Regions from separate parts of the Bacillus sp. KH172YL63 genome, predicted to be linked through region 2. Evidence: a T-box and tRNA genes for the amino acid it is inferred to sense, from the RefSeq annotation. Region 2 holds a T-box; the other holds one or more tRNA genes.

Region 1 (15,940 bases), 940 kb from region 2:
TGGGAGATGGTCCTCCCAGATTCCGACGGAATTTCACGTGTTCCGCCGTACTCAGGATCCACTCAAGAGGGAATGACGTTTCGACTACAGGGTTGTTACCTTCTTTGACGAGTCTTTCCAGACTTCTTCGTCTACCCCATTCCTTTGTAACTCCGTATAGAGTGTCCTACAACCCCAAGAGGCAAGCCTCTTGGTTTGGGCTATCCCGTTTCGCTCGCCGCTACTCAGGGAATCGCAATTGCTTTCTCTTCCTCCAGGTACTTAGATGTTTCAGTTCCCTGGGTCTGCCTTCCATACTCTATGTATTCAAGTATGGATATTGTTCCATTACGAACAATGGGTTCCCCCATTCGGAAATCTCTGGATCAAAGCTCACTTACAGCTCCCCAAAGCATATCGGTGTTAGTCCCGTCCTTCGTCGGCTCCTAGTGCCAAGGCATCCACCGTGCGCCCTTCATAACTTAACCGAATTGGTTGTTACATAAGGTTTAAAACCTAAATTGGCGATACTCGGTAATTTCTTGACTATCAATTTATCTTTATCTAGTTTTCAAAGAACAAATTTCTGTCTCAGAAGAGACAAAAGTTTTGATGATAATTAAACCATCAAAACTGAACAAAACTTCGACTGTCAAACGTTTTAGTAAATCTTCCTTAGAAAGGAGGTGATCCAGCCGCACCTTCCGATACGGCTACCTTGTTACGACTTCACCCCAATCATCTGTCCCACCTTAGGCGGCTGGCTCCAAAGGTTACCTCACCGACTTCGGGTGTTACAAACTCTCGTGGTGTGACGGGCGGTGTGTACAAGGCCCGGGAACGTATTCACCGCGGCATGCTGATCCGCGATTACTAGCGATTCCAGCTTCATGCAGGCGAGTTGCAGCCTGCAATCCGAACTGAGAACGGTTTTATGGGATTGGCTAAACCTCGCGGTCTTGCAGCCCTTTGTACCGTCCATTGTAGCACGTGTAGCCCAGGTCATAAGGGGCATGATGATTTGACGTCATCCCCACCTTCCTCCGGTTTGTCACCGGCAGTCACCCTAGAGTGCCCAACTGAATGCTGGCAACTAAGATCAAGGGTTGCGCTCGTTGCGGGACTTAACCCAACATCTCACGACACGAGCTGACGACAACCATGCACCACCTGTCACTCTGTCCCCCGAAGGGGAAAGCCCTATCTCTAGGGTTGTCAGAGGATGTCAAGACCTGGTAAGGTTCTTCGCGTTGCTTCGAATTAAACCACATGCTCCACCGCTTGTGCGGGCCCCCGTCAATTCCTTTGAGTTTCAGTCTTGCGACCGTACTCCCCAGGCGGAGTGCTTAATGCGTTAGCTGCAGCACTAAGGGGCGGAAACCCCTAACACTTAGCACTCATCGTTTACGGCGTGGACTACCAGGGTATCTAATCCTGTTTGCTCCCCACGCTTTCGCGCCTCAGTGTCAGTTACAGACCAGAAAGTCGCCTTCGCCACTGGTGTTCCTCCAAATATCTACGCATTTCACCGCTACACTTGGAATTCCACTTTCCTCTTCTGCACTCAAGTTCCCCAGTTTCCAATGACCCTCCACGGTTGAGCCGTGGGCTTTCACATCAGACTTAAGGAACCACCTGCGCGCGCTTTACGCCCAATAATTCCGGACAACGCTTGCCACCTACGTATTACCGCGGCTGCTGGCACGTAGTTAGCCGTGGCTTTCTGGTTAGGTACCGTCAAGGTGCCGCCCTATTCGAACGGCACTTGTTCTTCCCTAACAACAGAGCTTTACGATCCGAAAACCTTCATCACTCACGCGGCGTTGCTCCGTCAGACTTTCGTCCATTGCGGAAGATTCCCTACTGCTGCCTCCCGTAGGAGTCTGGGCCGTGTCTCAGTCCCAGTGTGGCCGATCACCCTCTCAGGTCGGCTACGCATCGTCGCCTTGGTGAGCCGTTACCTCACCAACTAGCTAATGCGCCGCGGGTCCATCTGTAAGTGGTAGCTAAAAGCCACCTTTCAACATTCCCTCATGCGAGGGAATGAATTATCCGGTATTAGCCCCGGTTTCCCGGAGTTATCCCAATCTTACAGGCAGGTTACCCACGTGTTACTCACCCGTCCGCCGCTGATATCAGGGAGCAAGCTCCCATCAATCCGCTCGACTTGCATGTATTAGGCACGCCGCCAGCGTTCGTCCTGAGCCAGGATCAAACTCTCCGATAAAAGTTTGAATAGCTCTTTAAAAATAAATCTAGAATTAACGTTGACGTATTGTCTTGTTTTGTTCAGTTTTCAAGGTTCAATGCGCTCCTCTTGAAGCGACTTGACTATCATATCATTAACTCTTAATGTGTGTCAATGACTTTTTTAAAAAACTTTTTGGTGGAGCCTAGCGGGATCGAACCGCTGACCTCCTGCGTGCAAAGCAGGCGCTCTCCCAGCTGAGCTAAGGCCCCGTATGAAGTGGTCGGGAAGACAGGATTCGAACCTGCGACCCCTTGGTCCCAAACCAAGTGCTCTACCAAGCTGAGCTACTTCCCGAAATATGGCGCGCCCGAGAGGAGTCGAACCCCTAACCTTTTGATCCGTAGTCAAACGCTCTATCCAATTGAGCTACGGGCGCAAGATGTAATTGTTGTTTTGTTACTTTTTAAAGCACCTTATGGTAAGATATTTTGCTTGCGCAAAAATCAATGGTGCCGAGGACCGGAATCGAACCGGTACGGTAGTCACCTACCGCAGGATTTTAAGTCCTGTGCGTCTGCCAGTTCCGCCACCCCGGCTAGTATGGAGCGGAAGACGGGATTCGAACCCGCGACCCCCACCTTGGCAAGGTGGTGTTCTACCACTGAACTACTTCCGCGAAGTAAATGGTGCGGGTGAAGGGACTTGAACCCCCACGCCTCGCGGCGCCAGATCCTAAGTCTGGTGCGTCTGCCAATTCCGCCACACCCGCAAATTGTAAGTCATTGAACTTACATAAAAATAATGGTGAGCCATGAAGGATTCGAACCTTCGACCCTCTGATTAAAAGTCAGATGCTCTACCAACTGAGCTAATGGCTCTCGTTTTAAACCGAGATGTATAAGATTTTATGAAAAATGAGACAAAATAAAAAAACCAAAATGGTGCCGGCAAGAGGACTTGAACCCCCAACCTACTGATTACAAGTCAGTTGCTCTACCAGTTGAGCTACACCGGCATATTTAATTCTTTGGAAATAAAAAATGGTGGAGGATGACGGGATCGAACCGCCGACCCTCTGCTTGTAAGGCAGATGCTCTCCCAGCTGAGCTAATCCTCCGAAATATGTATCGCCTGGCGACGTCCTACTCTCACAGGGGGAGATCCCCCAACTACCATCGGCGCTGAAGAGCTTAACTTCCGTGTTCGGCATGGGAACGGGTGTGACCTCTTCGCCATAATCACCAGACGAATATTTAATTGAAGGTTTGTTCCTTCAAAACTAGATAAAGAATTGATGTCAAGAAAGCCGAATATCAGCCGATTGTTCATATAAATATGACTCTTTGTGGTTAAGTCCTCGATCGATTAGTATCAGTCAACTCCACATGTCGCCATGCTTCCATCTCTGACCTATCTACCTAGTCATCTTCTAGGGATCTTACTCACTTACGTGATGGGAAATCTCATCTCGAGGGGGCTTCATGCTTAGATGCTTTCAGCACTTATCCCTTCCGCACATAGCTACCCAGCGATGCCTTTGGCAAGACAACTGGTACACCAGCGGTGCGTCCATCCCGGTCCTCTCGTACTAAGGACAGCTCCTCTCAAATTTCCTGCGCCCACGACGGATAGGGACCGAACTGTCTCACGACGTTCTGAACCCAGCTCGCGTACCGCTTTAATGGGCGAACAGCCCAACCCTTGGGACCGACTACAGCCCCAGGATGCGATGAGCCGACATCGAGGTGCCAAACCTCCCCGTCGATGTGGACTCTTGGGGGAGATAAGCCTGTTATCCCCGGGGTAGCTTTTATCCGTTGAGCGATGGCCCTTCCATGCGGAACCACCGGATCACTAAGCCCGACTTTCGTCCCTGCTCGACTTGTAGGTCTCGCAGTCAAGCTCCCTTGTGCCTTTACACTCTGCGAATGATTTCCAACCATTCTGAGGGGAACCTTTGGGCGCCTCCGTTACTCTTTAGGAGGCGACCGCCCCAGTCAAACTGCCCACCTGACACTGTCTCCCACCCCGATAAGGGGCGCGGGTTAGAATTTCAATACAGCCAGGGTAGTATCCCACCGATGCCTCCACCGAAGCTGGCGCTCCGGTTTCCAAGGCTCCTACCTATCCTGTACAAGCTGTACCAAAATTCAATATCAGGCTACAGTAAAGCTCCACGGGGTCTTTCCGTCCTGTCGCGGGTAACCTGCATCTTCACAGGTACTATAATTTCACCGAGTCTCTCGTTGAGACAGTGCCCAGATCGTTACGCCTTTCGTGCGGGTCGGAACTTACCCGACAAGGAATTTCGCTACCTTAGGACCGTTATAGTTACGGCCGCCGTTTACTGGGGCTTCGATTCGCACCTTCGCTTGCGCTAAGCACTCCTCTTAACCTTCCAGCACCGGGCAGGCGTCAGCCCCTATACTTCGCCTTACGGCTTCGCAGAGACCTGTGTTTTTGCTAAACAGTCGCCTGGGCCTATTCACTGCGGCTCTCTCGGGCTTGCACCCTACCAGAGCACCCCTTCTCCCGAAGTTACGGGGTCATTTTGCCGAGTTCCTTAACGAGAGTTCTCTCGCTCACCTTAGGATTCTCTCCTCGCCTACCTGTGTCGGTTTGCGGTACGGGCACCTTTTCCTCGCTAGAGGCTTTTCTTGGCAGTGTGGAATCAGGAACTTCGCTACTATAATTCGCTCGCTATCACAGCTCAGCCTTCGCGATGACGGGATTTGCCTCATCATCAGCCTAACTGCTTAGACGCACATATCCAGCAGTGCGCTTACCCTATCCTCCTGCGTCCCCCCATTGCTCAAACGGAAAAGAGGTGGTACAGGAATATCAACCTGTTGTCCATCGTCTACGCCTATCGGCCTCGACTTAGGTCCCGACTAACCCTGAGCGGACGAGCCTTCCTCAGGAAACCTTAGGCATTCGGTGGATGGGATTCTCACCCATCTTTCGCTACTCATACCGGCATTCTCACTTCTAAGCACTCCACCAGTCCTTACGGTCTAGCTTCGCAGTCCTTAGAACGCTCTCCTACCACTGACACCTAAAGGTGTCAATCCACAGCTTCGGTGATACGTTTAGCCCCGGTACATTTTCGGCGCAGAGTCACTCGACCAGTGAGCTATTACGCACTCTTTAAATGGTGGCTGCTTCTAAGCCAACATCCTGGTTGTCTAAGCAACTCCACATCCTTTTCCACTTAACGTATACTTTGGGACCTTAGCTGGTGGTCTGGGCTGTTTCCCTTTCGACTACGGATCTTATCACTCGCAGTCTGACTCCCATGGATAAGTCTTTGGCATTCGGAGTTTGTCTGAATTCGGTAACCCGATGAGGGCCCCTAGTCCAAACAGTGCTCTACCTCCAAGACTCTTACACATGAGGCTAGCCCTAAAGCTATTTCGGAGAGAACCAGCTATCTCCAAGTTCGATTGGAATTTCTCCGCTACCCACACCTCATCCCCGCACTTTTCAACGTGCGTGGGTTCGGACCTCCATTCAGTGTTACCTGAACTTCATCCTGGACATGGGTAGATCACCTGGTTTCGGGTCTACGACCACATACTCAATTCGCCCTATTCAGACTCGCTTTCGCTGCGGCTCCGTCTTATCAACTTAACCTTGCATGGGATCGTAACTCGCCGGTTCATTCTACAAAAGGCACGCCATCACCCGTTAACGGGCTCTGACTACTTGTAGGCACACGGTTTCAGGTTCTATTTCACTCCCCCTTCCGGGGTGCTTTTCACCTTTCCCTCACGGTACTGGTTCACTATCGGTCACTAGGTAGTATTTAGCCTTGGGAGATGGTCCTCCCAGATTCCGACGGAATTTCACGTGTTCCGCCGTACTCAGGATCCACTCAAGAGGGAATGACGTTTCGACTACAGGGTTGTTACCTTCTTTGACGAGCCTTTCCAGACTTCTTCGTCTACTTCATTCCTTTGTAACTCCGTATAGAGTGTCCTACAACCCCAAGAGGCAAGCCTCTTGGTTTGGGCTACATCCCGTTTCGCTCGCCGCTACTCAGGGAATCGCAATTGCTTTCTCTTCCTCCAGGTACTTAGATGTTTCAGTTCCCTGGGTCTGCCTTCCATACTCTATGTATTCAAGTATGGATATTGTTCCATTACGAACAATGGGTTCCCCATTCGGAAATCTCTGGATCAAAGCTCACTTACAGCTCCCCAAAGCATATCGGTGTTAGTCCCGTCCTTCGTCGGCTCCTAGTGCCAAGGCATCCACCGTGCGCCCTTCATAACTTAACCGAATTGGTTGTTACATAAGGTTTAAAACCTAAAATGGCGATACTCGGTAATTTCTTGACTATCAATTTATCTTTATCTAGTTTTCAAAGAACAAATTTCTGTCTCAGAAGAGACAAAAGTTTTGATGATTATTAAACCATCAAAACTGAACAAAACTTCGACTGTCAAACGTTTTTGTTAAATCTTCCTTAGAAAGGAGGTGATCCAGCCGCACCTTCCGATACGGCTACCTTGTTACGACTTCACCCCAATCATCTGTCCCACCTTAGGCGGCTGGCTCCAAAGGTTACCTCACCGACTTCGGGTGTTACAAACTCTCGTGGTGTGACGGGCGGTGTGTACAAGGCCCGGGAACGTATTCACCGCGGCATGCTGATCCGCGATTACTAGCGATTCCAGCTTCATGCAGGCGAGTTGCAGCCTGCAATCCGAACTGAGAACGGTTTTATGGGATTGGCTAAACCTCGCGGTCTTGCAGCCCTTTGTACCGTCCATTGTAGCACGTGTAGCCCAGGTCATAAGGGGCATGATGATTTGACGTCATCCCCACCTTCCTCCGGTTTGTCACCGGCAGTCATCCTAGAGTGCCCAACTGAATGCTGGCAACTAAGATCAAGGGTTGCGCTCGTTGCGGGACTTAACCCAACATCTCACGACACGAGCTGACGACAACCATGCACCACCTGTCACTCTGTCCCCCGAAGGGGAAAGCCCTATCTCTAGGGTTGTCAGAGGATGTCAAGACCTGGTAAGGTTCTTCGCGTTGCTTCGAATTAAACCACATGCTCCACCGCTTGTGCGGGCCCCCGTCAATTCCTTTGAGTTTCAGTCTTGCGACCGTACTCCCCAGGCGGAGTGCTTAATGCGTTAGCTGCAGCACTAAGGGGCGGAAACCCCTAACACTTAGCACTCATCGTTTACGGCGTGGACTACCAGGGTATCTAATCCTGTTTGCTCCCCACGCTTTCGCGCCTCAGTGTCAGTTACAGACCAGAAAGTCGCCTTCGCCACTGGTGTTCCTCCAAATATCTACGCATTTCACCGCTACACTTGGAATTCCACTTTCCTCTTCTGCACTCAAGTTCCCCAGTTTCCAATGACCCTCCACGGTTGAGCCGTGGGCTTTCACATCAGACTTAAGGAACCACCTGCGCGCGCTTTACGCCCAATAATTCCGGACAACGCTTGCCACCTACGTATTACCGCGGCTGCTGGCACGTAGTTAGCCGTGGCTTTCTGGTTAGGTACCGTCAAGGCGCCGCCCTATTCGAACGGCACTTGTTCTTCCCTAACAACAGAGCTTTACGATCCGAAAACCTTCATCACTCACGCGGCGTTGCTCCGTCAGACTTTCGTCCATTGCGGAAGATTCCCTACTGCTGCCTCCCGTAGGAGTCTGGGCCGTGTCTCAGTCCCAGTGTGGCCGATCACCCTCTCAGGTCGGCTACGCATCGTCGCCTTGGTGAGCCGTTACCTCACCAACTAGCTAATGCGCCGCGGGTCCATCTGTAAGTGGTAGCTAAAAGCCACCTTTCAACATTCCCTCATGCGAGGGAATGAATTATCCGGTATTAGCCCCGGTTTCCCGGAGTTATCCCGATCTTACAGGCAGGTTACCCACGTGTTACTCACCCGTCCGCCGCTGATATCAGGGAGCAAGCTCCCATCAATCCGCTCGACTTGCATGTATTAGGCACGCCGCCAGCGTTCGTCCTGAGCCAGGATCAAACTCTCCGATAAAAGTTTGAATAGCTCTTTAAAATAAATCTAGAATTAACGTTGACGTATTGTCTTGTTTTGTTCAGTTTTCAAGGTTCAATGTGTAAGTGCTTCTCTTGAAGCGACCCTTACAATGTTACATTATCAACTCGTTAAAGTCAATAACTTTTTTTAAAAGTTTTTTCGTTTGTGTGACGCGTTTCGCGGCAACAGATATTACTATACCACCATACCAAAGGGGGCGCAAGGGTTATTTTAAACTTTTTTTAATTTAATTGAAATATCTTTCCCATTGTCCCTCTATCACCTGCACTCTATGGAGACCGTCATATGATCCCCTTCCATTCGCCGGCATGATCCTTATGTAAAGTAATGGAAGAGCCCGGTTTCTTCAGGTCCGCTTACAACCTTATAAATACATAACCTTTTTGTTTTACAATTGAACAATCATTCCCTGAGATCCATGCTTCCCCCACTCCCGGATATAATCGAGTAGGAGGGGATGATTAATCCCCGACCTCTCACACCACCGTACGTACCAATCGGTATACGGCGGTTCAATCAAGATGATTGACGAAGACTTTCATACCTATCGATAAGACTTAGGAGCCCTTGGCGATTCCAAAAGGAATTGCCAAGGGTTCTGTGTAGTATTGGACTTTGTGCGATCCTCCAATATCCCTTCCGGGTATTTCCCCATTCATACGCCTTCCATTTTGGAACGCCGAGCGCAATGAGGTTACGGACTTTAGTTTTCGGCAGTTTCCACTGCTTCCACAGACACATTCGCAATCTTCTTCTGATCCATGCATCCAGGTATTTTAGGAAGCTGTGTGTATCAGCCAGCTGAAAATAGCCGATCCATCCCATTAAATATTGGTTCAGCTTTCTGATTCGAACCTCCATCGACCATCCTGAAGATCTGGAAGTTAGAGAGCGGATTTTCTGTTTTAACCGTTTTATACTTTTGGAGGCCACTCTGACTTTTGGTTTGCGATTTGATGTAAAACTAAAGCCAAGGAACGTTCTTCTCCAAGGTCGGTCCACCGCAGATTTCTTTCGGTTTACCTTCAGTTTAAGTTTCTTCTCAAGAAACGTTGTCACTGAAGTCATCACCCGGTTACCGGCTTTTGGCGAACGGACAAAGATATTACAATCATCTGCGTACCGTATAAAGCGTAGCCCCGTTTCTCTAATTCCTGGTCCAGTTCATTCAAAATGATGTTAGAAAGCAATGGACTGAGAGGTCCGCCCTGTGGCGTACCTTCCTCACTTTTCACCTTTACACCTTCTATCATAATTCCTGCATTGAGGTAAGAACGAATCAGTTTCAGAAGTGCTTTGTCCTTTACTTTCTTCGCCAGAAGACCCATGAGCTTATCATGATTCACTCTGTCAAAGAATTTCTCTAAATCTATATCGATAACCCAGCGATATCCTTCCCGGATATACATCTTCGCTTTTCTAACGGCGTCATGGGCACTCCGATTTGGTCGGAACCCATAACTATGATCAGAGAAGGTCGGCTCGTATATCCCGGAGAGTATCTGGGCAATTGATTGTTGAATCATACGGTCTGTCACCGTTGGGATGCCTAACAACCGGACGCCGCCGTCTGGTTTCGGGATTTCGATTCGACGTACCGGGCCCGGCTTGTAGGTTCCCCCAAGGAGATTCTTGCGAATCGACTGCCATTCGCGCATGATATGCGATCGCAGGTTTTGTACGGGCATATCATCCACGCCATGGCTTCCCTTATTACGTTCTACACGTTTCAGTGCTTCAAGCATATTCGGTTTAGACAGAATCATATTCATCAACATCACTGATATTCCTTTCCTTCGTGTGTCACGTTTCCTCTTTCGATGGCCCTGCCTCACACTTCCACCAGCCCTCACGGAATTCACCGTTACCTCTAAATGGACAGCTCTTTTCAGATTGTCTGTGAGTCTCTCAGTTACCATGAGCCAGGTCGTGACACTCTCTTGATTGTTCAGTCCTTCCCGGCTTCCTCGAGAAAAGCCGGTACTATGACCTCGGCTGACTTCTGGCGGTTCAGCGGAGAATCGCTTCTCCGGTTACCAAGTGTTCAAGGCGTATCCGCCAGATCTCCCCGGGTAAGAGTGTAATCTTTCCCTCCATCTATCCGCCTCATTTACTTTCTGCACCTTCGACAGTTCGGACTTCATCTTGTATTGCAGACTCATCCAGTGCAACAAGCCTTATATGAGATTCGTGTTCCTCGGACCGGAGGTTTGCCGCCCGCTTCCTTCAGATTCCAGGTCACCCCGGACACCCTTGCGTTAAGCTAACCGCTACAACTGTCTTCACGGCTCGGGACTCTCACCCTATAGATCACACCCATGCCGGGCGCACAATAAAACAGCAGCGGTTCGTCAGACGCTGCTGTTTCTTCATATATATGATTAGTCACGATGACGCATCAACGGGAATAGTAAAACGTCACGGATGGACGGAGAGTTCGTTAACAGCATGACAAGTCTGTCGATTCCGATTCCAAGTCCACCTGTTGGCGGCATACCGTACTCAAGCGCCTCGATGAAGTCATTGTCCATCATGTGGGCTTCGTCGTTTCCTTGCTCACGTTCTTTCAGCTGTGCTTCAAAGCGTTCTCTTTGATCGATTGGATCATTAAGCTCAGTGAAGGCGTTCGCGTGCTCACGACCTACGATGAACAGCTCGAAGCGGTCGGTGAAGCGCGGGTCTTCATCGTTCTTCTTCGCAAGTGGTGAGATTTCCAACGGGTGTCCGTAGATGAATGTTGGCTGGATCAGCTTATCTTCTACTCTTTGTTCGAAGAATTCATTCACCACGTGGCCGTATTGCATTGTGTCCTTGATTTCGATGCCGTGTTCTTTAGCAAGGGCACGGGCTTCTTCGTCGGTCATTTCTTTCCAGAAGTCGACGCCTGTGTGCTCTTTTACCGCATCTACCATGTGAAGACGTGTCCACTCCGGCTCAAGGTTAATTTCATTGTCGCCATATTGAACGGTTGTTGAACCGAATACCTCTTTGGCGATATGAGCGACCATGTTTTCAGTAAGGGACATGATGTCACGATAGTCTGCATACGCTTCGTAAAGTTCGATCATGGTGAACTCAGGGTTATGTCGTGTAGACACACCTTCGTTACGGAATACGCGACCGATTTCGTAGACTTTCTCAAGTCCACCGACGATCAGGCGCTTTAAATGAAGCTCAATCGCGATACGCATGAATAACGGCATATCCAGCGCGTTATGATGTGTATTGAACGGGCGTGCAGATGCACCACCTGCGATTGCGTGCAGCATTGGCGTTTCGACTTCCAGGTAGCCGTTGTTGTCCAGGTATCTTCTCATAGACTGGATGATACGGCTGCGGGCGATGAACGTTTCCTTGCTTTCCTGGCTTGTGATCAGATCCAGGTAGCGTTGACGGTAGCGCTGCTCGATGTCTTTTAATCCATGGAATTTCTCCGGAAGTGGACGAAGGGATTTTGTCAGCAGGTGGAATTCCTTCGCTTTAACGGAAAGTTCCCCTACTTTGGTTTTGAATACTGTTCCTGTAATCCCGACGATGTCTCCAAGGTCCGCTGTGTTGAACAGTTCGTACGCTTCATCACCGATCGCGTCTTTACGGACATAGATTTGAACTTGTCCTGCTAAGTCCTGAAGGTGGGCAAATCCCGCCTTCCCTTTTCCACGCTTTGTCATGATACGACCTGCGATGGTAACACTGATATCTTTCTCCTCCAGCTCTTCTTTAGAGAAAGCATCAAATTGTGATTTAATCTCTGCCGAACTGTGTGTGCGCTCATAACGTTTACCGAACGGGTCCTGTCCATTTTCACGGATGGATTCCATTTTTTCGCGTCTGACTCGAAGCTGGTCATTGATTTCTTCGTGACTCATGTGTTTCACTCCTATTCTATCTGCTTGCTTTACTAGACTAATACGATTATATACCATACTATTTTACACAATATCGACCTTTGTAACACCCCTAATGTATCAGGAATTTCCTGAACGGGGTGAAAAAAGCAGCTGAATATTGAAAAAATCTAAAAAAGGCCCGATCCAATCTGTGAGTGCGTCACATATTGGTTCTAGCCTTTTCTAGAATAACATATTACTGAAAGAAATCCAGCATGATTAAACGATGCGTGCAGTCACGCCGCCTGATGTGTCCGTCCACTTGCTTCTTCATCGGGCGTGCCTGCATTTATTCTCCCCGTTCTTCCTCATCCGAAGGCATAAGTTCCTGCAAAGGGATGTTGAGTACTTTAGCAACATTTTCTAAAAACTCTTCTTTCGGGATACGGCTTCCCCTTTCCACTTCTCCGAGGACCGAGACGGAGATGGAAAGTTCCTTGGCCAGCCCTTCCTGTGTATACCCTTTTAGCTTTCTGAATGCACGAATGCGTCTTCCCCATTTATCTGTTTCCATAACCGAACTCCTTCTTTGTCAGGTATTTCGTCCAGAAATTCAACGAACGGGGCATTAAGAGACGGGTGCTCAATATGTGGAGCAACCTCTAATAACGGAATGAGTACGAATGCTCTTTCTTGCATCCTTGGGTGGGGAATGAGAAGGTCGTCGGTTTCAATGCATGTCTGATCATAAAGTAGAATGTCAAGGTCGATGATGCGGGGCCCCCACTTGAACTCCCTTTCCCTTCCAAGGTCATATTCCACCTGCAAGCACTGATGTAATAGAGTTTCTGGACTGAGACTGGTACGAATTTCAATGACCATATTCAAAAACTTATCTTGTTCTGTAAATCCTACAGGATCTGTTTCATACAGCGATGACCGTTTTGTTACTTCTATCTTACCATGACTACCGAGAATATTTAGGGCTTTTTGTAAATAACCTGCCCGGTCCCCCATATTGGAACCGAGTGAAAGATAGGCAATGCTCATTTTATCGACTCCTCGTGATCTCCACCGCCACTGATCGGTAGTGACCAGGGATAGGGGGATCAGGTTTGATCAATGTGATTGTACAGCTTTGTACGACTTGAAATGTGTCTAATATGGCTGAAGCGATATCTTCGGCGACTGCCTCGACCAAATTCTTCGGCTCCCCTTCGACGACCGCTTTCGTGATCGTGTAGATTTCCGCATAGTTTACCGAGTCTTCAAGCTGATCACTCTGTCCGGACTTCTTTAAATCCAGATGAAGCGCTACACTTACCCGGAACCGCTGCCCAAGCTTATTTTCTTCTTGAAAAACACCGTGGTAGCCGTAAAATTCCATTTCGTTCAATAGGATCTTATCCATGCCTCTTCTCCTTCCCTACGAGTACATCCATCATTTTGGCCATCCGGGCCATTTCTTTCACATCATGCACGCGGACAATGTGACATCCTTGTTGTATGCCGTAGCAGACCGTTGCACCTGTCCCTTCCATCCGCTCCTCCACCGGAAGATCGAGGACCTGTCCGATCATGGACTTCCTTGACGTTCCGAGGAGCACCGGGTAGCCGAGTGACACGATGGCATCAAGATTTCTCATCATTTCCAGGTTCAATGGGACGGTTTTGGCAAACCCGATGCCCGGGTCCAGGATGATCTGTTCATCGGATACACCCGCTTCCTTTACGAGGAAAATGCTTTCCTGCAGATCCTGGATCGCATCGCGGACGAAGTTCTTGTAATCCTTGTCTTCCCGGTTATGCATCAGGATGATCGGCGCTCCCGTGTCTGCCGCGACCGCCGCCATTTCCGGATCCTTTTTCGCACCCCATACATCATTGATGATGCTCGCGCCCGCTGCTAACGCTCTTCTGGCAGTCTCAGCCTTATATGTGTCGATGGAAATCGGGACGTTCACTTCCCTGGAGATCGCTTCGATGATGGGTACGACCCGTGAGATCTCTTCTTCCACCGGAATCACCTGATGACCGGGACGGGTCGATTCCCCTCCGATATCGATGATGTCTGCACCCATTTCCACCATCTCTTTCGCCCGGTCCACGGCTCGTTCCAATTCATTGTACGACCCGCCGTCTGAAAACGAATCGGGCGTGATGTTCAAGATCCCCATGATAAGGGTCTTCTTTTCAAAGTCCAGTTCATATGTTCCGCATTTCATTTCTTGGTCCCCCTGCTATAATTCATCGATTGAGTGTAGTCGGCTTGTATACTTTGTGTACTGATGATGAAGCAGACGTGTGTAGCCGCCGCGCCTGCCCGGATAGTCCCGGTTTCCGATCCGGTTCACCGGGATGATTTCCTGCACCGAGTTCGTAAAAAAGACCTCATCCGCTTCAAGCAAGCAGTCTTCCCTGAACGCCCCGGTCTCAGCCGGCAGCTTCAATTGGTCGGAAAGGGCGAGAATGAATCTGCGGGTAATCCCGTTCAACAGCCCCGTTTCCACAGTCGGGGTATACAAGGTCCCGTCTTTGATCCAGAAAAGATTGGAGGTGATCCCTTCACAGAGATAGCCCTCACCCGTAAGGAAAATCCCTTCTTTGTCGGGAGAAGGTCCGATTTCCCGTTTAGCTGCAATATTATTGAGATAATGGTGGGATTTCAACCGTTCCCCGGTTTCCGGCGTGTTTCTCCTCAGGTTCAGGAACACTCCCTCCTTTTCCTTCAGCGGAGCAGAAGCCGGCAGTCCCTTTTGAAAAAGAATCACGGTCGGCTTTTCATAGGGGTCTGTCCTTAGGCCTATTTCACCTTGGCCACCTGATACATTGAAGCGGCAGTAGGCGTCCTTCAGTCCATTTTTGATTAGCAGCTCCCGAACGGTTCCTATCACTTTCTCTTCATCCAGATCCGTTGCAATGTTCAATTCCTTCAAACCACTCCGGAGCCTTTCCAAATGGTCCCTGATCAAAAAAGGATGACCGTCATAGGTGCGAAAGGTTTCAAACACACCAAGTCCGTACAGATAGCCGTGATCAAACGGGGAGATGGTTGCCTGTTCGGCAGGGACGATGTCACCGTTTAGGTAAAGGTACATTATCGTGCCAACCCGGCTTTCTTATGTGTATGCAGAAAGTTCATCAGCAGCTGCTTCCCCTGTTCGGTCATGATGGATTCCGGGTGGAACTGCACCCCTTCTACCGGCAGATGTTTGTGGCGGATCGCCATGATCTCTCCCTGATCTGTTTCGGCGGATATGTCGAAGCATTCCGGAAGTGTTTCCCTTTTGACAATCAGCGAGTGATATCGCGTCGCATCGAAGGGGTTCGGCATCCCCTTGAAGATTGTCTGGCCGTCATGGAACATCGGAGATACTTTTCCGTGCATCAGCCGTTCGGCACGGACGACATCCCCGCCAAATACTTGAGCGATCGATTGATGACCGAGGCAGACACCAAAGATCGGGATCCTGTCTGCAAAGGTACGGATCGCATCCAGGCTGATCCCTGCTTCGTTCGGGCTGCAGGGACCAGGGGAGATCATAAGGAAATCAGGGGAAAGGGCCTCGATCTCTTCAAGGGTGATGTCATCATTTCGTTTTACAATCAGTTCTTCACCAAGTTCGCCCAGAAACTGAACGAGATTATAGGTGAAGGAATCGTAGTTATCAATCATGAGAATCATGCTTCTTCTCCTTCTGCCCTTGCTTTTGCTACCCACAGGGCCTTTGCTTTCTTTAGGGATTCTTTGTATTCATATTTCGGGTTCGAGTCGATGACGACGCCTGCCCCCGCTTGAATATGACCCTTTCCTTCTTTCACGAGCATCGTCCGGATGACGATGTTTAATTCCATGTCGCCGTTCACACCGATCCAGCCGATGGATCCTGTGTAGA
Region 2 (15,940 bases):
ACAGATTCCAACCCATACGATCAAAATCCTGGTCACGGAATTACCGGTAAATCGGATGGATGGGTGGATGCGTCGTTTGATTTAAGTGCGTACGCTGGTAATAATGTTCAAGTGAAAATCAATTATTGGACAGACGGGGCTGCTGTTAATCCGGGTCTTTATGTAGACGAGATCACCGTCACGGCAGACGGTGCAGCAGTGTTCACGGATGGTGCAGAAGGTGAACCGAAACTGACGCTCGAAGGCTTCACTAAAAATGATGGAATCAATACTTCCAAGCACTACTACCTGTTGGAATGGAGAAACCATCAGGGAGTGGATGAAGGATTGGCCAACATCCGCCGTGGAGACAGCCTGATGACCTATGATCCGGGTCTGATCATCTGGTATGCAGATGAAAAATACGGGGATAACTGGACGGGAGCCCATCCTGGTGAAGGATTCCTCGGAGTCGTGGATGCCGATCAGCATGAGCTGAAGTGGAGCGACAATACGATGGCTTCAACACGCTATCAAATCCATGATGCAGCATTCAGTCTTGATAACTCTAAGAAAATGTTCCTAGATTACCGCGAGTTATTGGGTCTGACGCTTGTTGACAGGGATACCCGCAGAAACCCTGAATTCTACGATAAGAGAAGCTACCTGAATGAGAAGATGCCAGACGCCGGTCGTAACGTTCCTAAATATGGCCTGAAAATCAAAGTGACAGGTCAAAGTAAAGACCGTTCAGTCGGAAGAATTGAAATCAGCAGAAGGTAATAGTAGAAGATTGAAACCCGAGCCTTCAAACGAATAGGAAAAACCGAACGATCATTCGAAATTCTTTATTGAAAATCGAATGCGTTCGGTTTTTTTGTGTATAGATGAGACGAACATGACAACAGGCAAGATCGAGCATTTGTTTGACGGGCAAAACCACCTGAAAGCGGTGCCTGTCACGAAAAAATCCAGCGGTGGTACAACACGGTCTGGTATAAGTCCCGATCCCTTAAGCACGAAATTGGACATTGTATTCCAGGAAATTGATAATAATAGTCACATCAATCAAAGGAGATGTCCATTTTGACTATCAAGTTAAGTGTATTAGATCAGTCACCGATTTCAGAAGGAATGAGCCCCCAAGAGGCTTTACAACATACAGTTCAATTGGCAAAGCATACAGAGAAATTAGGATTCGAACGGTTCTGGGTATCCGAGCACCATGACTCCACAGGACTTGCAGGTTCTTCACCTGAAGTATTGATCGCCCACCTGGCCCAGCATACCTCAAGGATCCGTGTCGGTTCAGGAGGCGTGATGCTCCCCCACTATTCTTCTTACAAAGTAGCGGAAAACTTCCGGCTGCTTGAAGCGTTGAATCCGGATCGGATCGATTTAGGGCTTGGAAGGGCACCAGGGGGCATGCCGATGGCGACGATGGCCCTCCATGATGGAAAACCACGGGACGTGAACAGATATCCGGAACAAATCGACGATCTTCTCGGCTATTTGACCGACTCCCTGCCTGATACCCATCCGTATCAAGGATTGACCGCCGCTCCAAGGATCAGCGGGATGCCTGAAGTGTGGATGCTCGGGTCCAGTCCGTCAAGCGCGATGCTCGCGGCCCAAAAGGGGCTTCCGTATACGTTTGCCCAGTTCATTAACGGTGAGGGCGGCCCTCAATATACAGAGATGTACAGAAATAACTTTGTTCCTTCTGAATATGCAAAGGAACCGAAAAACATCGTGGCGGTGTTCGCCGTTTGCGCAGAAACCGATGAAGAAGCGGAAAGAGTGGCATCGAGCATCGACCTGGCGATTCTGATGATCGAGCAGGGCATGCGCTCAAACGGAACGCCGAGCCCTGAAAAAGCAGCCGCATACCAATACTCCCCATTCGAAGAAATGAGGGTGCGGGAAAACCGCAAGCGTATGGTGGTGGGCAACCCTAAGAAGGTGAAAGAAGAGCTGCTCCGTCTCAGTGAGCACTACCAAACCGATGAAATCATGCTCGTCAGCATCACCTACGACTTCCAAGATAAATTAAAATCCTTCGAGCTGATCGCGAAGGAACTGTTATAGAAATAGGGACGGACCTCACGCATGAGGTCCGTCCCTATTGTTTATCTTTTCTCCAACGCCACGATGAATGGTGGGTTGTTGAGCTGGTTCATGAATTGGTAGCGGAGGACGTGAACGTAGTTCTGGTCCAGTTTTTCGACATAGCGGAGGAGGTAGTCCCGCTCGACTGCCCCCTCTGGGTGTCCGTGGTAGATGACCAGGACGAGGATCCCTTCTGGTGCCATCATTTCCAAAATTTGATTCAGGGCGAGGATCGTCGTTTTCGGACGGGTGACGATTTCCTTGTCGCCTCCAGGCAAGTAACCGAGATTGAAAATCGCGCCGGTCACTTTCCCGTGATGGACAGGAGGGATGACATTCATGACCGTTTCATGGCCCTGGTGAAAGAGCGTCACCCGATCGGCCAGCTCATGGGTGATCAGCTGCTCCTTCGTATGTTCAATGGCATCTTCCTGTATATCAAAGCCGTATACACGGCCATTTTCCCCTACCAATCGTGCAAGGAACAATGTGTCATGTCCGTTTCCGAGGGTGGCATCGATGGTGATGTCACCGGGTTTGACCGCCCGTTCCAGGAGCAGTCGTGCAAAAGGTAAGATTCGATCTAATTTCATGCTTTCACATCCACTTTATAATATTTTCCCTGCCAGCTGTCCCGGCGTTTGAGTTCGTCGTCGATCGCATTCAACACGCTCCACTTGTTCACACTCCACATCGGTCCGATCATGAGGTCGATAGGTCCGTCCCCGGTGATGCGGTGGACGATCATGTCGGGAGGGATGATTTCAAGCTGGTCGCAGACCAATCGGACGTAGGCGTCGAAATCCATGAAATCGAGGAGTCCTTTTTCATATTGCTTGACCATCGGTGTTCCTTTCAGGAGGTGAAGGAGGTGAATCTTGATTCCCTGTACGTCGAGTTTTGCCACTTCACGTGCGGTTTCCATCATCATGTCTTCGTCTTCCTGTGGAAGTCCGTTAATGATATGGGAGCAGACGCGTATCCCGTGCTTGCGCAATTTGGCGACGCCTTCCTTGTAACACTCATAATCATGGGCCCGGTTGATCAGGTCTGCCGTTTTTTCGTGAACGGTCTGAAGGCCGAGCTCGACCCATAAATAGGTCCGTTCATTCAGTTCAGCCAGATACTCAACCACGTCGTCGGGCAGGCAGTCTGGCCGTGTGGCGATTGAAATCCCTACCACCCCGTCTTGCTTCAGGACCGATTCGTACTTTTCCCTGAGTTCTGCAACCGGTGCATGGGTATTGGTGAACGCCTGGAAATAAGCCATATATTTTCCGTCTTTCCACTTATTGTGCATTCTGTCTTTGATGTCATTGAACTGTTTCTCCAAGGGATCAACCCTGCTTCCTGCAAAGTCCCCTGACCCTGCCGCACTGCAGAAAGTGCAGCCGCCGTGTGCGACGGTGCCGTCCCTGTTCGGGCAGTCGAAGCCTCCGTCCAGGGCAACCTTAAATACTTTATGTCCAAAATGGTTCCGTAAATGATAGTTCCACGTATGATATCGCTTGGAATCTGTGGCATATGGAAATGGGTTTGTGCCGATGACAAACACCTCCTGCTTTCAATGTGTTAAAGCGTATGTATTGGATACGTTCAAAAAAGATTTTATCACGAACAAGGGTACAAATGTATCCTGTGGAGAGAAATAGGCGAAGATTACCACTTCTGAATGCACGGATAGAGCCCAAACTAAGATGTAGGAGAGGAAGGATGTCCCCTGACTCTTCAATATGTACAGTCAAGGAGGTAGTCGAAATGGCAACAAGGAATTCGATTGATGAATGCATGCAAAAGTGTGAAGATGCCATTCGTTACGCCCAGGAACAATATAAGTCAGGATCACAGCAGGAGCACTATCATGATGCCGAGTATACCCAGGCACTGCAGCAACTTGAGGCGGCGGTCAATGACGTGGCACACCTTGCCAACAGCGCAAATGCCCAGCAGCGGGACCAATTGCACCGGATGAGGCTTCAGCTTCAGTCACTGCAAAATGACATGATACTGCTGGATCATGACCCGAATGTAGTAGGAGGTAAATTACATTGACGACAAGATCGAATCAAAACAACCCTGAACAAAAGACCCGCAGTGATTTCCGGAAGCTGGATACGGAATTCGGTGCCGAACGGAATCCTGTGAAGGAAGCGAAACAGCGTTATGAGAAACAGGGGCAACCGGTCAGGTCAGATCATCATAACGGAAAATAATTGCCGATTGATCCAGGGGGCCTTCACGGGACCCCTGGATTTTTGATGGATATGGGTAATAAATAATGGTTGCTCCCTTCTTTCAAAAGGAGTAAAATTCTTTTGGGACTCGAAATAAATGGGGAGGGGGCATGGTTATGCCAAAATCATTGTGGCTGCTTGTGATTGGGATGATGGTCAATGTGACAGGGGCTTCTTTTTTATGGCCGCTGAATACGATTTACCTTCATGAAAATTTAGGGAAATCTCTTTCTGTCGCAGGATTTGTCCTGATGCTGAATGCCGGGGCAAGTGTCATCGGTAATCTGATCGGGGGTACCCTTTTTGATAAAGTCGGGGGATATCGTTCGATTTTAACGGGCATCACTATCACCCTGATGGCCTTGATCGGCATGAATGTGTGGCAGGGGTGGCCTTATTACGTCATCTTCTTGACGATTGTCGGATTTGGTTCCGGGATCGTTTTTCCATCCATGTACGCCATGGCAGGTTCGGTTTGGCCGGAAGGCGGTCGGAAAGCCTTCAATTCTGTCTATGTCGCACAGAATATCGGTGTGGCAGTAGGCGCTGCCCTTGGGGGATTCATCGCTTCCTTTTCATTTCATTATATATTTATTGCCAATCTTAGTATGTATATCGTCTTTTTCTTCATCGCCTTTTTCGGATACAGGGGCATCTCCGTTCACGGTCACACCTCTGTCTTGAATGAATCCAAAGTAATCAGGGACAAAGCGAAGCTGAAGGCACTGCTCTTCATTTGTGCAGCGTATTTACTGTGCTGGGTCGGTTATGTGCAATGGCAGTCGACCATTGCGACGTACACGCAGGAAATCAATATCACCCTGAAGCAATACAGTTTATTATGGACGATCAACGGTGCCTTGATCGTGCTTGCTCAACCGCTTCTATCAAAAGTAATCAAGAAGTTCGAACACAATTTAAAGCTGCAAATTATGATCGGTACGTTGATTTTCATGATATCATTCGGCGTTGCATCGGTGGCTGATGCATTCCAGGGCTTTGCCCTTGCCATGGTCATCCTGACGATAGGCGAAATGCTCATCTGGCCGGCGGTCCCGACGATTGCAAGCTCCCTTGCACCAAAGGGGAGAGAAGGTTTTTATCAGGGGATCGTCAACAGTACGGCAACAGGAGGCAGGATGATCGGACCGTTTATCGGCGGGGTGCTCGTCGATGCCTTCAGCATGCAAATCCTGTTTATGACACTGATTGCCTTCTTCGCTGTTTCCTTATGGATCAGCAGCCAATACGACCGGCCTTTAAAAAAGAAGGGGCACGTATCTGCTTCCCTGCATCATTGAAGATAACGAAAAACCCCCGGATTCCACCGGGGGTTTGTTTTTTACCATATAAAAAGGGCTCCCGTTTCCTACGGAAGCCCACTTGCAAAAAATTGAGGCGAGAGATCAGCAAACGCCACATCGTTTGTTGTCACAAGGACGTGATCCTCGACTTACACAATTCAGCTCATCGCTATATTAGAATAGCACAGGGTCTATGAGAACGCAAGACTATTTTCATCAAAAATCAGAAGGAACGTTGGACCATCATTTTTTGAGCCAATATTTTATCAACGGTCCGGTGTTTCCAAACACAGGGTCAAGGTGAGGGAGTGGAACGTTTTTAATGTCGATCAACACGCTCGGCCGTTCCCGCAAAGCCCCTTTTTTAAGATTGGACTCGACGCCGTCCGGATAGGCGCCTGCCACTGTGAAGTCCCCGCTTGCAGACAAACATTTATGGCCTGTGCCTGCCGGAAGGATGATCACATCCCCTTGTTCGATGGTTACTTCTTCCCCCATTTCACCACCGAGGAGGACCGTTGCCTGTCCTCTTATGACGCCCAGTACTTCATGGGCATTGCTATGATAATGGTGGTAATCATATATTCCATTTGTCCAACTGTTGAGCCAATGATTTCGGTTGAATATCTTTTCGGCGTCAGGAGAAGGATCAAGGGCATTTCGGTAAATTAGCACGGGCAGATCAGGGTTATTAGGGATGATTCCATCGTCTTCGAAATAAAAAATTTTCAGCTCTGCGATTTTCATCCTTTCATTCCTCCATTCATTGTTAAGAAGATTCCCCTTTCCTCCGCTAAATAAACTCATTCTTCATCAGTAATTGAAAAAAATGGCAGAAGAGATCCGTTTTTGTCGGAAGTGTATGTGCTACTATAGGATGAGGTATTCCTTTTTGAGATGAAGGGGGCGGATGGAAATGAGCAGCTTACTGAAAAAGGTATCGGTCGAAATGATTGAAATCATTCTTGAGAACGCTTTCGAATGGCTGGTGGTTGTGGACAGCGAAGGAGATATCATCTATATCAATGATAATTACTGCAAATTCCTCGAGGTCGAAAGAGAGAAGGCGATAGGCACTCATGTGACGAATGTGATCGAAAATACAAGGATGCACCTTGTCGCCCGTACTGGAAAAGAAGAAGTGGCCGATCTTCAGTACATTAAAGGGAACTATATGATCGCCAACCGCATCCCGATTGTGGTGGATGGCACCGTGATCGGGGCATTCGGGTCGGTCATCTTCAGGGACACGAGTGAATGGATGCAGATGAGTACACATGTGAAAAATATGATGTCAAAAATTCAAAGCTACATACAAGACATCAACACCGGGGTGAAATATTCATTGAATGACATCATCGGTGAATCCCCAGGGATGATTGAATTGAAGGATAAAGCCCAAATGATCGCCCCGAGCGATATATCGGTTTTGATCAGAGGGGAAAGCGGGACGGGAAAAGAGCTTTTTGCCCACAGCATTCACCAGCTGAGTGAAAGAAGCGGACAGCCTTTCATAAAAGTGAATTGTGCTGCGATCCCGGAACAACTGCTCGAATCAGAATTATTCGGGTATGAGGAGGGCGCATTCACAGGAGCGAAGAAGGGCGGAAAGAAAGGGAAATTCCAGCTTGCTCATAAAGGGACGTTGTTTCTCGATGAAATTGGGGATATGCCCCTGAACATGCAGGCGAAGCTTCTAAGGGTGTTGCAGGACGGGGAGATAGAGGCCGTCGGGTCGACTAAGGTCCTGCATGTAGATGTGCGGATTGTGGCCGCGACCAACCGTCCGCTGGAGAAGATGATGGAAGAAAAGAGGTTTCGAAGCGATCTCTATTACCGGATCAACGTCGTCCCTTTTCATATCCCGCCTCTCCGTGAGCGGAAGGACGATATCGAGAAACTGGCCGCTTTCTTCCTGGGGAAATTCACCAAAACTTCCGGAAAGAGAATCCATGGCTTTACAAGAGAGGTGATGGAAACTTTTCTTTCCTACAGCTGGCCAGGTAATCTCAGGGAACTTGAAAATGTCATCAACGCTTCCATTTATCTTTCCAACGGCAATGAAGTATCCCTTTCATCGCTCCCATCCTATATGAAAACAGAAAATAGGTTTGACGTGGGGTCGAAGACATTGAAAGAAATCATTGAAGACACGGAAAGGTCCGTATTGAAGCAAAGCCTGCAAACGTATCAGCAGGATAAGCGGAAGATGGCGGAGAGCTTGGGCATAAGCAAATCAAGTATGTATGAAAAATTGCACAAATATGAACTTCTTTGAAGAAATAGAAGTCCGGAAATCTGGAATGTAGTCCAAATTTCCGGACTTTTTTATGTTGGCTGAATGAATGGCGATATTGTGTCTGATTGAAGCTGTGAGTCCGGAAATCTGGAATTCGGTGACAACGCTCTCTTGTTTGTTCATTAATCTGAAAGTTGGCACAATTGTTGCATGAATAAGAGTGAGCTATTTTTTGAAAGGAGTACAGAGTTTAAAAATGTAACCGATTACAAAAAGACTTTTTGAACGTAAAGGGGGAAATATCATGTTAAGTATGATTGGTTTGATTGGCGGACTGTTATTATTGATCTTTTTAACAATGAGGGGGATGAATATCCTCGTGGTGGGGCCGATATCTGCTTTATTCGTCGCGGTCCTGAGCGGAATGCCTCTGTTCCCGCAGCTGGCGGGGGAAGGGGAAGCGGATCTTGTCACGAACTATATGTCCGGTTTCACAAGCTTTGTCGCAGCCTGGTATTTGATGTTCTTACTCGGTGCTGTATTCGGGAAAGTGATGGAAGACAGCGGGGCTGCGGATAGTGTATCCCGCTTTGTCGTAGAGAAGCTCGGGATGAAATATGCCGTATTTGCCATCGTCCTTGCGTGTGCTGTGTTGACGTATGGTGGGGTGAGCTTGTTCGTTGTGGCCTTCTCGGTTTACCCGATGGCTGTCAGCTTGTTCAAGCAGGCTGATCTGCCGAGACGTTTCATACCGGCTGCCCTGGCTTTCGGTTCGGTCACTTTCACGATGACGTCGGCCGGTTCACCGGAAATCCAGAACTGGATCCCGATTGAACACTTGGGGACAACGCCCTATGCAGGTTGGGAGGTCAGCTTGATTGTGGCCGTCTTCATGGCTGTATTCGGTTACTGGTGGTTAAAGCGTATGATCACGAAAGCGGTCAACAAGGGCGAGCGGTTCTCGGCGAGGGAAGAGGATCCGGTCATTGATGAAGGAAGGGCGCTGCCAAACCCGTTCATGGGATTGATCCCCCTATTGGTTGTGCTTGTTCTGGCGTTCTCCTTCCATGATTCATTAAAGCAATCTGCTCTGATCATTGCCCTCCTCGGCGGGGTGATTTCTGCGTATGTGCTGAATCGCGCATACTTCAAAGGATTCTGGTCAGCAGTTTCTGAAGGAACGATCGGTGCACTCATCGCAATCGGGAACACGGCGGCCGTCGTCGGTTTCGGAGGGGTGGCAAAAGCGGTGCCGGCTTTCGCTACAGCGGTCGAGGTGATGACGAATATACCTGGATCCCCGCTCATCGGCGGAGCAATCGCGGTCAGTGTGATTGCCGGTATGACCGGTTCAGCATCGGGCGGTCAGGCGATTGCACTTCCGATTCTTGCACCCCACTATGTGGACATGGGCGTCAATCCGGAAGCCCTTCACCGGGTTGTCGCGATTTCTTCAGGTGCGCTGGATTCCCTGCCGCATAACGGCTATGTCGTTACAACGATCAGATCGATCTGTAATGAAACACATGGAGAGGCATACGGCGCTGTAGGGGCCTTGACGGTCATCGTGCCGCTGCTTGGATTGGCACTTGCCATTTTATTATTCTCATTTGGAGTAGGGATTTAAGAAAGGAGTTCTCATGGTTAAAGATAAAGTAATATTCATCACAGGTGCCGCTCAAGGAATCGGCTTTGAAATCGGAAAGGAATTTGCGGCCTCCGGTGCGAGAGTCGTCCTCACAGACCTTCAGGCTGAAGGAGCGGAGAAAGCTGCAGACAGTCTGAAAGCCCAAGGATATGAAGCAATAGGAATGCAGTGCGACGTGACCTCTGAAGAGGAACTGAAGGAGGCGCTGGACAAAACGGTAGAACATTTCGGAAGGCTTGATGTCCTCATCAATAACGCTGGATTGCAGCATGTGTCCCATATCGAAGAATTTCCGACTGAAAGATTCGAGCTTCTGCTGAAGGTCATGCTTACAGCGCCGTTTGTCGCAATCAAACATGCGCTTCCTCATATGAAGAAGCAGGGAACGGGAAGGATCATCAATATGGCATCCATTAACGGCCTTGTCGGATTCTCTGGAAAAGCCGCCTATAATTCTGCCAAACACGGCGTTATCGGACTGACGAAAGTGGCCGCGTTGGAAACGGCGGCCCACGGCATCACGGTAAATGCGGTCTGTCCAGGATACGTCGACACCCCGCTTGTCCGGAATCAGCTCGGGGACCTTGCGGCTACACGCAATATCCCCCTTGAGCGGGTGATCGAAGAAGTCATTTACCCACTCGTCCCGCAAAAAAGGCTGCTGGACGTGAAAGAAATTGCCGACTACACCATGTTCCTCTGCAGCGACCAGGCAAGGGGCATCACCGGCCAGGCCGTCGTGTTAGACGGCGGTTACACGGTTCAATAGAAGATTTGGAATGAGGCAGCCTCTTTAGGGGGCTGCTTTTTTTTACTGGCACTTTTCGTAAAGATTGTTGTTATTATCAGACTATAAGGTGCACCCTAATCGGTCTGTCAAAACTATGGTTTGAAGAAATTTTTGCTGATGGGGACAGAGTATTTAGAAAAGGTACAAAGTAGTAGTTTTGCTGTGGTCATTGTATTCATGGAGAACAATTGGTTTTATTGTAATTGTGTAACAATTTATCTTGAACAGTTGATTCTCGCTGCAATCAACCGCATCTCGCTTGTTTAAAAGTACAAAGTTTACAAAAACAGTCTTATTCTACAACACCATCCTCCCTGTTTCACAAAAAAACAACAATGGGCTTGCGCTTCTGAATAAATTTCACTAAAATAGTGAATACATATAATGTTTATCTATATTGAAACGTTGATCAGGAGTAGTAATGACGGTTTTCTGCCTTAGAGAGTTGACGGATGGTGAAAGTCAACCAGGAACATCATGAACTCGCCTGCTGAGTTGCAAGTGTGAAACAATCAGTAAGACTTGCCGTTTTCCGCGTTAAGGATGAATGAAGCTGAGTGCGTGTACACTAATGTGGGTGGTACCGCGGGAGAATGTCTATACAAACTCTCGTCCCAAATATTTATTTGGGATGAGAGTTTTTTTATTTTTTTCAAAAAGAAAGGTCCAGGCCTTTCAACTATCAAAGGAGGATCTCAATATGAGTTTTAATCATAAAAGTGTTGAGACGAAATGGCAGCAATATTGGGAAGAAAACAAAACGTTCAAAGCGACGGAAGACGAAGGAAAATCCAATTTCTATGCACTGGATATGTTCCCGTATCCATCAGGTGCAGGTCTGCACGTAGGACATCCGGAAGGGTTTACGGCAACAGACATCCTTTCCCGCATGAAGCGTATGCAGGGATACAATGTCCTTCACCCGATGGGATGGGATGCATTCGGATTGCCTGCAGAGCAATATGCCCTTGATACAGGGAATGATCCGGCAGAATTCACAGAGAAAAATATCAATACGTTCCGCCGTCAAATTAAATCACTTGGTTTCTCTTATGATTGGGACCGTGAAGTGAATACGACAGATCCGGGCTACTACAAATGGACACAGTGGATCTTCATCCAGCTTTATAAAAAAGGCTTGGCTTATGTGGACGAAGTTGCCGTGAACTGGTGTCCGGCACTTGGTACGGTACTTGCGAACGAAGAAGTCATCGACGGAAAAAGTGAGCGCGGCGGACATCCGGTAGAGCGACGTCCGATGAAGCAGTGGATGCTGAAGATCACGGCATATGCAGATCGTCTTGTAGAAGATCTGGAAGATGTCGACTGGCCTGAAAGCATCAAAGATATGCAGCGTAACTGGATTGGCCGTTCTGAAGGGGCAGAAGTGAAATTTGCCATCGACGGACATGACAAATCATTCGACGTGTTCACGACTCGCCCTGATACAATCTTCGGTGCGACGTACGCGGTACTTGCCCCTGAGCATCCGTTTGTCGCAGACATCACAACAGACGAACAGCGCACGAAAGTGGATGAGTACATCGACAAAATCAAGTCTAAGAGCGACCTTGAGCGTACAGATCTTGCGAAAGAAAAAACCGGTGTATTCACGGGCGCATATGCAATCAATCCTGCAAATGGAGAGAAAATGCCAATCTGGATCGCTGATTACGTTCTGATGAGCTACGGTTCCGGAGCGATCATGGCCGTTCCTGCCCATGACGAAAGAGACTATGAGTTCGCAAAAGAATTCGATCTTCCAATCGTTGAAGTCGTAGCTGGCGGCGACATCGAGAAGGAAGCATACACAGGTGACGGTGATCATGTGAACTCCGGCTTCCTTGACGGGTTAGGGAAGGAAGAAGCGATTGAAAAAGCCATCTCCTGGTTAGAAGAGAAAAACATCGGTACGAAGAAAGTGACATACCGCCTGCGTGACTGGTTATTCAGCCGTCAACGATACTGGGGTGAGCCGATTCCAGTCATTCACTGGGAAGATGGTACGACATCGACCGTTCCTGAAAGTGAGCTTCCACTTGTCCTTCCGAAGACGACGGAAATCAAACCGTCCGGTACAGGGGAATCACCACTGGCGAACATCAGTGAATGGGTGAACGTCGAAGATCCTGAAACAGGCAAAAAAGGCCGTCGTGAAACCAATACGATGCCGCAATGGGCGGGAAGCTGCTGGTACTATCTTCGTTATATTGATCCACATAACGAAGAAGCCCTTGCCGATGCGAAGAAAATGGACGACTGGCTTCCGGTCGATACGTATATCGGTGGAGCCGAGCACGCCGTCCTTCACTTGCTGTACGCACGTTTCTGGCATAAGTTCCTTTACGATATCGGCGTAGTACCGACGAAGGAGCCGTTCCAGAAGCTGTTCAACCAAGGGATGATCCTCGGTGAAAACAATGAAAAAATGAGTAAATCAAAAGGGAACGTCGTCAATCCGGATGAAGTCGTGGAATCACACGGTGCAGACACCCTTCGTTTATACGAAATGTTCATGGGGCCACTTGAAGCGTCCATCGCATGGAGCACGAACGGCCTTGACGGAGCGCGCCGCTTCCTTGACCGTGTATGGCGCCTCCTTGTGGAAGAGGACGGATCACTGTCTTCTAAAGTGAAGGATGTACCGAACAGCGCCCTTGACAAAACGTATAACCAAACCGTCAAAAAAGTGACTGAAGACTACGAAGGACTTCGTTTCAATACAGGGATTTCACAGCTGATGGTATTCATCAATGATGCATACAAAGCTGACACCCTTCCGAAAGAATATGTAGAAGGCTTCATCAAGCTACTGTCTCCGATCGCGCCTCATATGACAGAGGAACTTTGGAGCAAGCTTGGTCACGAAGGAACGATCTCCTACGAAGCATGGCCGACATTCGATGAATCGAAGCTAGTCGACAACGAAGTCGAAATCGTCCTTCAAGTGAACGGTAAAGTAAAAGCCAAAGTCATGATCCCACGGGACATGAACAAAGAAGACCTGGAAAAAACAGCGATGGAAAACGAAGAAATCAAAACACAAATCGAAGGCAAAACCATCCGCAAAGTCATCGCTGTACCAGGCAAACTAGTTAACATCGTCGCAAACTGATGATTGGGGACGGACCTCCAAAACGGCCTGTTTTGAAGCGGAAATCGCTTTAGAACAGGATTTCGTTGAGGTCCGTCCCTCTTCTTGTCCTTTTTTGGTCTGAATTTTTTGTTCTGGGGACGGGCTTTGGTATAATCATGGTGAATGAATGTGGAAAGGAAGATGATGATGGATATTAAGACAATTACAACGGATGAGTTGGAGCAGAAGTTGAAGCAGGGAGAAGACCTGCTGTTGGTGGATGTTCGTGAAGATGAAGAAGTAGAAGAGGGCATGATCCCGGGCGCGAAGCATATCAAGATGGGTGAAATCCCTGAGTCATTGGATCAATTTGATAAAGAGAAAGAATATATCTTTATCTGCCGTTCAGGTAACCGCAGCGGAAACGTTGCCCACTATATGCAGGATCAAGGCTATAAAGTGGTGAACATGGAAGGCGGCATGATGAACTGGTCCGGTGAAACAGCTGCAAAGAAATAATGTTGAATGAGTTTGTGAAACACACTTCTTTTGGTGAAAAAGGGGTGTGTTTTTTTATGTAAAATGATCTTTTCAGATGAAAGCGCCTGTGTGACTGGAGAGGGAGCTACTGATTTTGATCGTGAGGTGACTTTATCGGCGAAATATTCAATATAACGGCGATCTCTCAATTTTAACGGCGAAATCCAACATTTATCGGCGAATCCCAAAACATCAACGAACCCCAACACATCACCACCCCCCCAAAAAAAACCACGATTCCCACTGTTTCAAAAACGAATATTCTGACAATACTAGTATCAAAACCATTCAAGGAGGTCTCCCCATGATCCAGGTAAAGGTGTTTGACTACGAGCATGAGAAAGATTTGGAGAAAGATATGAACCATTTTCTCAGTAAGCTTGATGATAAAAAAATCGTGGATATTAAATATCATGTTGCGGCCATATCGGAGGAAGTGGAGGATCAGATCTATTGTTTTTCTGCGATGGTCGTGTATCGGAAATAAAAAAGGTTGATCGCTCATGGGATGAGGATCAACCTTTTTTGTTTACACTTGAGCGGCATTGAAGCCGGCAAGGCGGCCGGTGACGAGGGCGGATGTGATGTTGTATCCGCCGGTGTATCCGTGGATGTCGAGCACTTCTCCGCAGAAGAAGAGGCCGTTCATTTTCTTGGATGCCATCGTTTTCGGCTCGATTTCTTTGACCGACACGCCGCCTCCGGTCACGAATGCTTTATCGATCGATAACGTGCCGTTCACTTTGAACGTGAATTGTTTTAGAAGCTTAGTGAAATGACGGATTTTTTCAGAGGAGATGTGATCTCCTTTTTCATCCTGATCGATGTCGGCCCGGTCCAGCAGGAATAACAGGTATCTTTCTGGCACCAGTCCTTTGAACAGATTCTTCGCTGCTTTCTTTCCGTCTTCTTTCACCTGTTTGTGAAGCGATTGGAAAAGTTGTTCTTCATTGTGCTCTGGCATGGCGTCGATCTGCATGTCCACGTGGGTCAGGTTCCATTTCTTCATGGCCTTTACGACGTATTGGCTGCAGCGAAGCACTGCAGGACCTGAAATGCCAAGGTGGGTGAAAATCATATCCATCTTGTGGGTGATGATCTTTTTCCCTTTCGGATTCAGAACGCTGAGATCAATGCTCCGCAATGAGAGACCCTGGAGCTCTTTTTTCTTGATGAAGTGCTCGTCCGATGTGAGGGGAACCTCGGTCGGGAATAGATTGGTGATCGTATGCCCGGCTTTTGTCGCCCATGGGTATCCGTCTCCCGTTGATCCTGTGTGGGGGACAGATTTACCGCCAACCGCGATCACGACTGCGTCCGCGGCGATGGTTCCTCCGTCTTTCAGGAGGATGCCGGCCGTTTGGCCATTTTCGTACAATACTTCTTCCACGGTTGTGGAGAGGCGTGTGTCCACGTTCAATTCCTTCATCCGGTTCAGCAGTGCTTCCACGACATCCATCGCCCTGTTTGAAACAGGGAACATCCGTCCGTGATCTTCCTCTTTCAAGCGGATGCCGAGGTTCTCGAAGAAAGCGATGATATCTTCGTTATTGAACTCTGAAAACGCACTGTATAAAAACCGTCCGTTCCCAGGGATGTGCTTAATGATTTCTTCAACCGGAAGCCGGTTCGTCACGTTGCAGCGTCCGCCTCCTGAAATGGCGAGCTTTCTGCCAAGTTTTGTTCCTTTATCTACAAGAAGGACCTTTGCGCCCTGCTCTCCGGCTGCGATACTTGCCATCAAGCCTGACGGTCCTCCGCCTATGACTATGACATCATATTTCTTTACCATTTTTCCACCAACTTTTAGTTTTGCTACTTCGCTTGTTCAATAGAAGTTTCTCCTTATTTTAAATGCGTTGGGAATTAAAAACAACAATTCGAAAAAAATTGTCATTCGAATCGTACAGTAGTACACTACTGATAGTGTGTAAATTTTTAAGCATGTTACTATCTTGTTTGTCTAAAAGGGAAGCGGGATAGATAGAGAGGGATACTATGTCGTCTAAATTAATAAGAGG

What was found. A T-box is a leader RNA that pairs with one kind of tRNA and senses whether it is charged. The one in region 2 lies ahead of leuS (leucine--tRNA ligase), so its partner is inferred to be a tRNA-Leu.
Region 1: it encodes a tRNA-Leu, which carries the amino acid that the T-box ahead of leuS (leucine--tRNA ligase) is inferred to sense. The anticodon was not compared.

Annotation. Positions count from the first base shown of each region.
Region 1 is NZ_AP022842.1:92,706-108,645, reverse strand. It holds rRNA gene KH172YL63_RS00570 (23S ribosomal RNA) at 1-467, opposite strand, end outside; rRNA gene KH172YL63_RS00565 (16S ribosomal RNA) at 659-2,206, opposite strand; tRNA gene KH172YL63_RS00560 (tRNA-Ala) at 2,364-2,439, opposite strand; tRNA gene KH172YL63_RS00555 (tRNA-Pro) at 2,448-2,524, opposite strand; tRNA gene KH172YL63_RS00550 (tRNA-Arg) at 2,530-2,606, opposite strand; tRNA gene KH172YL63_RS00545 (tRNA-Leu) at 2,678-2,766, opposite strand; tRNA gene KH172YL63_RS00540 (tRNA-Gly) at 2,772-2,846, opposite strand; tRNA gene KH172YL63_RS00535 (tRNA-Leu) at 2,855-2,939, opposite strand; tRNA gene KH172YL63_RS00530 (tRNA-Lys) at 2,973-3,048, opposite strand; tRNA gene KH172YL63_RS00525 (tRNA-Thr) at 3,110-3,185, opposite strand; tRNA gene KH172YL63_RS00520 (tRNA-Val) at 3,212-3,287, opposite strand; rRNA gene rrf (5S ribosomal RNA) at 3,300-3,416, opposite strand; rRNA gene KH172YL63_RS00510 (23S ribosomal RNA) at 3,516-6,450, opposite strand; rRNA gene KH172YL63_RS00505 (16S ribosomal RNA) at 6,643-8,190, opposite strand; partial or broken gene ltrA (group II intron reverse transcriptase/maturase) at 8,731-9,992, opposite strand; gene lysS (lysine--tRNA ligase) at 10,596-12,092, opposite strand; gene KH172YL63_RS00490 (helix-turn-helix domain-containing protein) at 12,394-12,618, opposite strand; gene folK (2-amino-4-hydroxy-6-hydroxymethyldihydropteridine diphosphokinase) at 12,570-13,094, opposite strand; gene folB (dihydroneopterin aldolase) at 13,096-13,455, opposite strand; gene folP (dihydropteroate synthase) at 13,448-14,269, opposite strand; gene pabC (aminodeoxychorismate lyase) at 14,285-15,142, opposite strand; gene pabA (aminodeoxychorismate/anthranilate synthase component II) at 15,142-15,729, opposite strand; gene pabB (aminodeoxychorismate synthase, component I) at 15,726-15,940, opposite strand, start outside.
Region 2 is NZ_AP022842.1:3,405,428-3,421,367, reverse strand. It holds gene KH172YL63_RS17470 (immune inhibitor A domain-containing protein) at 1-762, shown strand, start outside; gene KH172YL63_RS17465 (LLM class flavin-dependent oxidoreductase) at 1,066-2,067, shown strand; gene KH172YL63_RS17460 (tRNA 5-(aminomethyl)-2-thiouridylate-methyltransferase MnmM) at 2,109-2,681, opposite strand; gene KH172YL63_RS17455 (tRNA modification radical SAM protein MnmL/YtqA) at 2,678-3,634, opposite strand; gene KH172YL63_RS17450 (YtzC family protein) at 3,847-4,140, shown strand; gene KH172YL63_RS17445 (glycogen biosynthesis protein GlgD) at 4,137-4,301, shown strand; gene KH172YL63_RS17440 (MDR family MFS transporter) at 4,439-5,623, shown strand; gene KH172YL63_RS17435 (cupin domain-containing protein) at 5,870-6,373, opposite strand; gene KH172YL63_RS17430 (sigma-54 interaction domain-containing protein) at 6,543-7,904, shown strand; gene KH172YL63_RS17425 (GntP family permease) at 8,170-9,492, shown strand; gene KH172YL63_RS17420 (3-hydroxybutyrate dehydrogenase) at 9,506-10,282, shown strand; T-box leader at 10,700-10,923, shown strand; gene leuS (leucine--tRNA ligase) at 11,004-13,418, shown strand; gene KH172YL63_RS17410 (rhodanese-like domain-containing protein) at 13,584-13,898, shown strand; gene KH172YL63_RS17405 (sporulation protein Cse60) at 14,224-14,406, shown strand; gene KH172YL63_RS17400 (BaiN/RdsA family NAD(P)/FAD-dependent oxidoreductase) at 14,449-15,711, opposite strand; gene KH172YL63_RS17395 (putative polysaccharide biosynthesis protein) at 15,918-15,940, shown strand, end outside.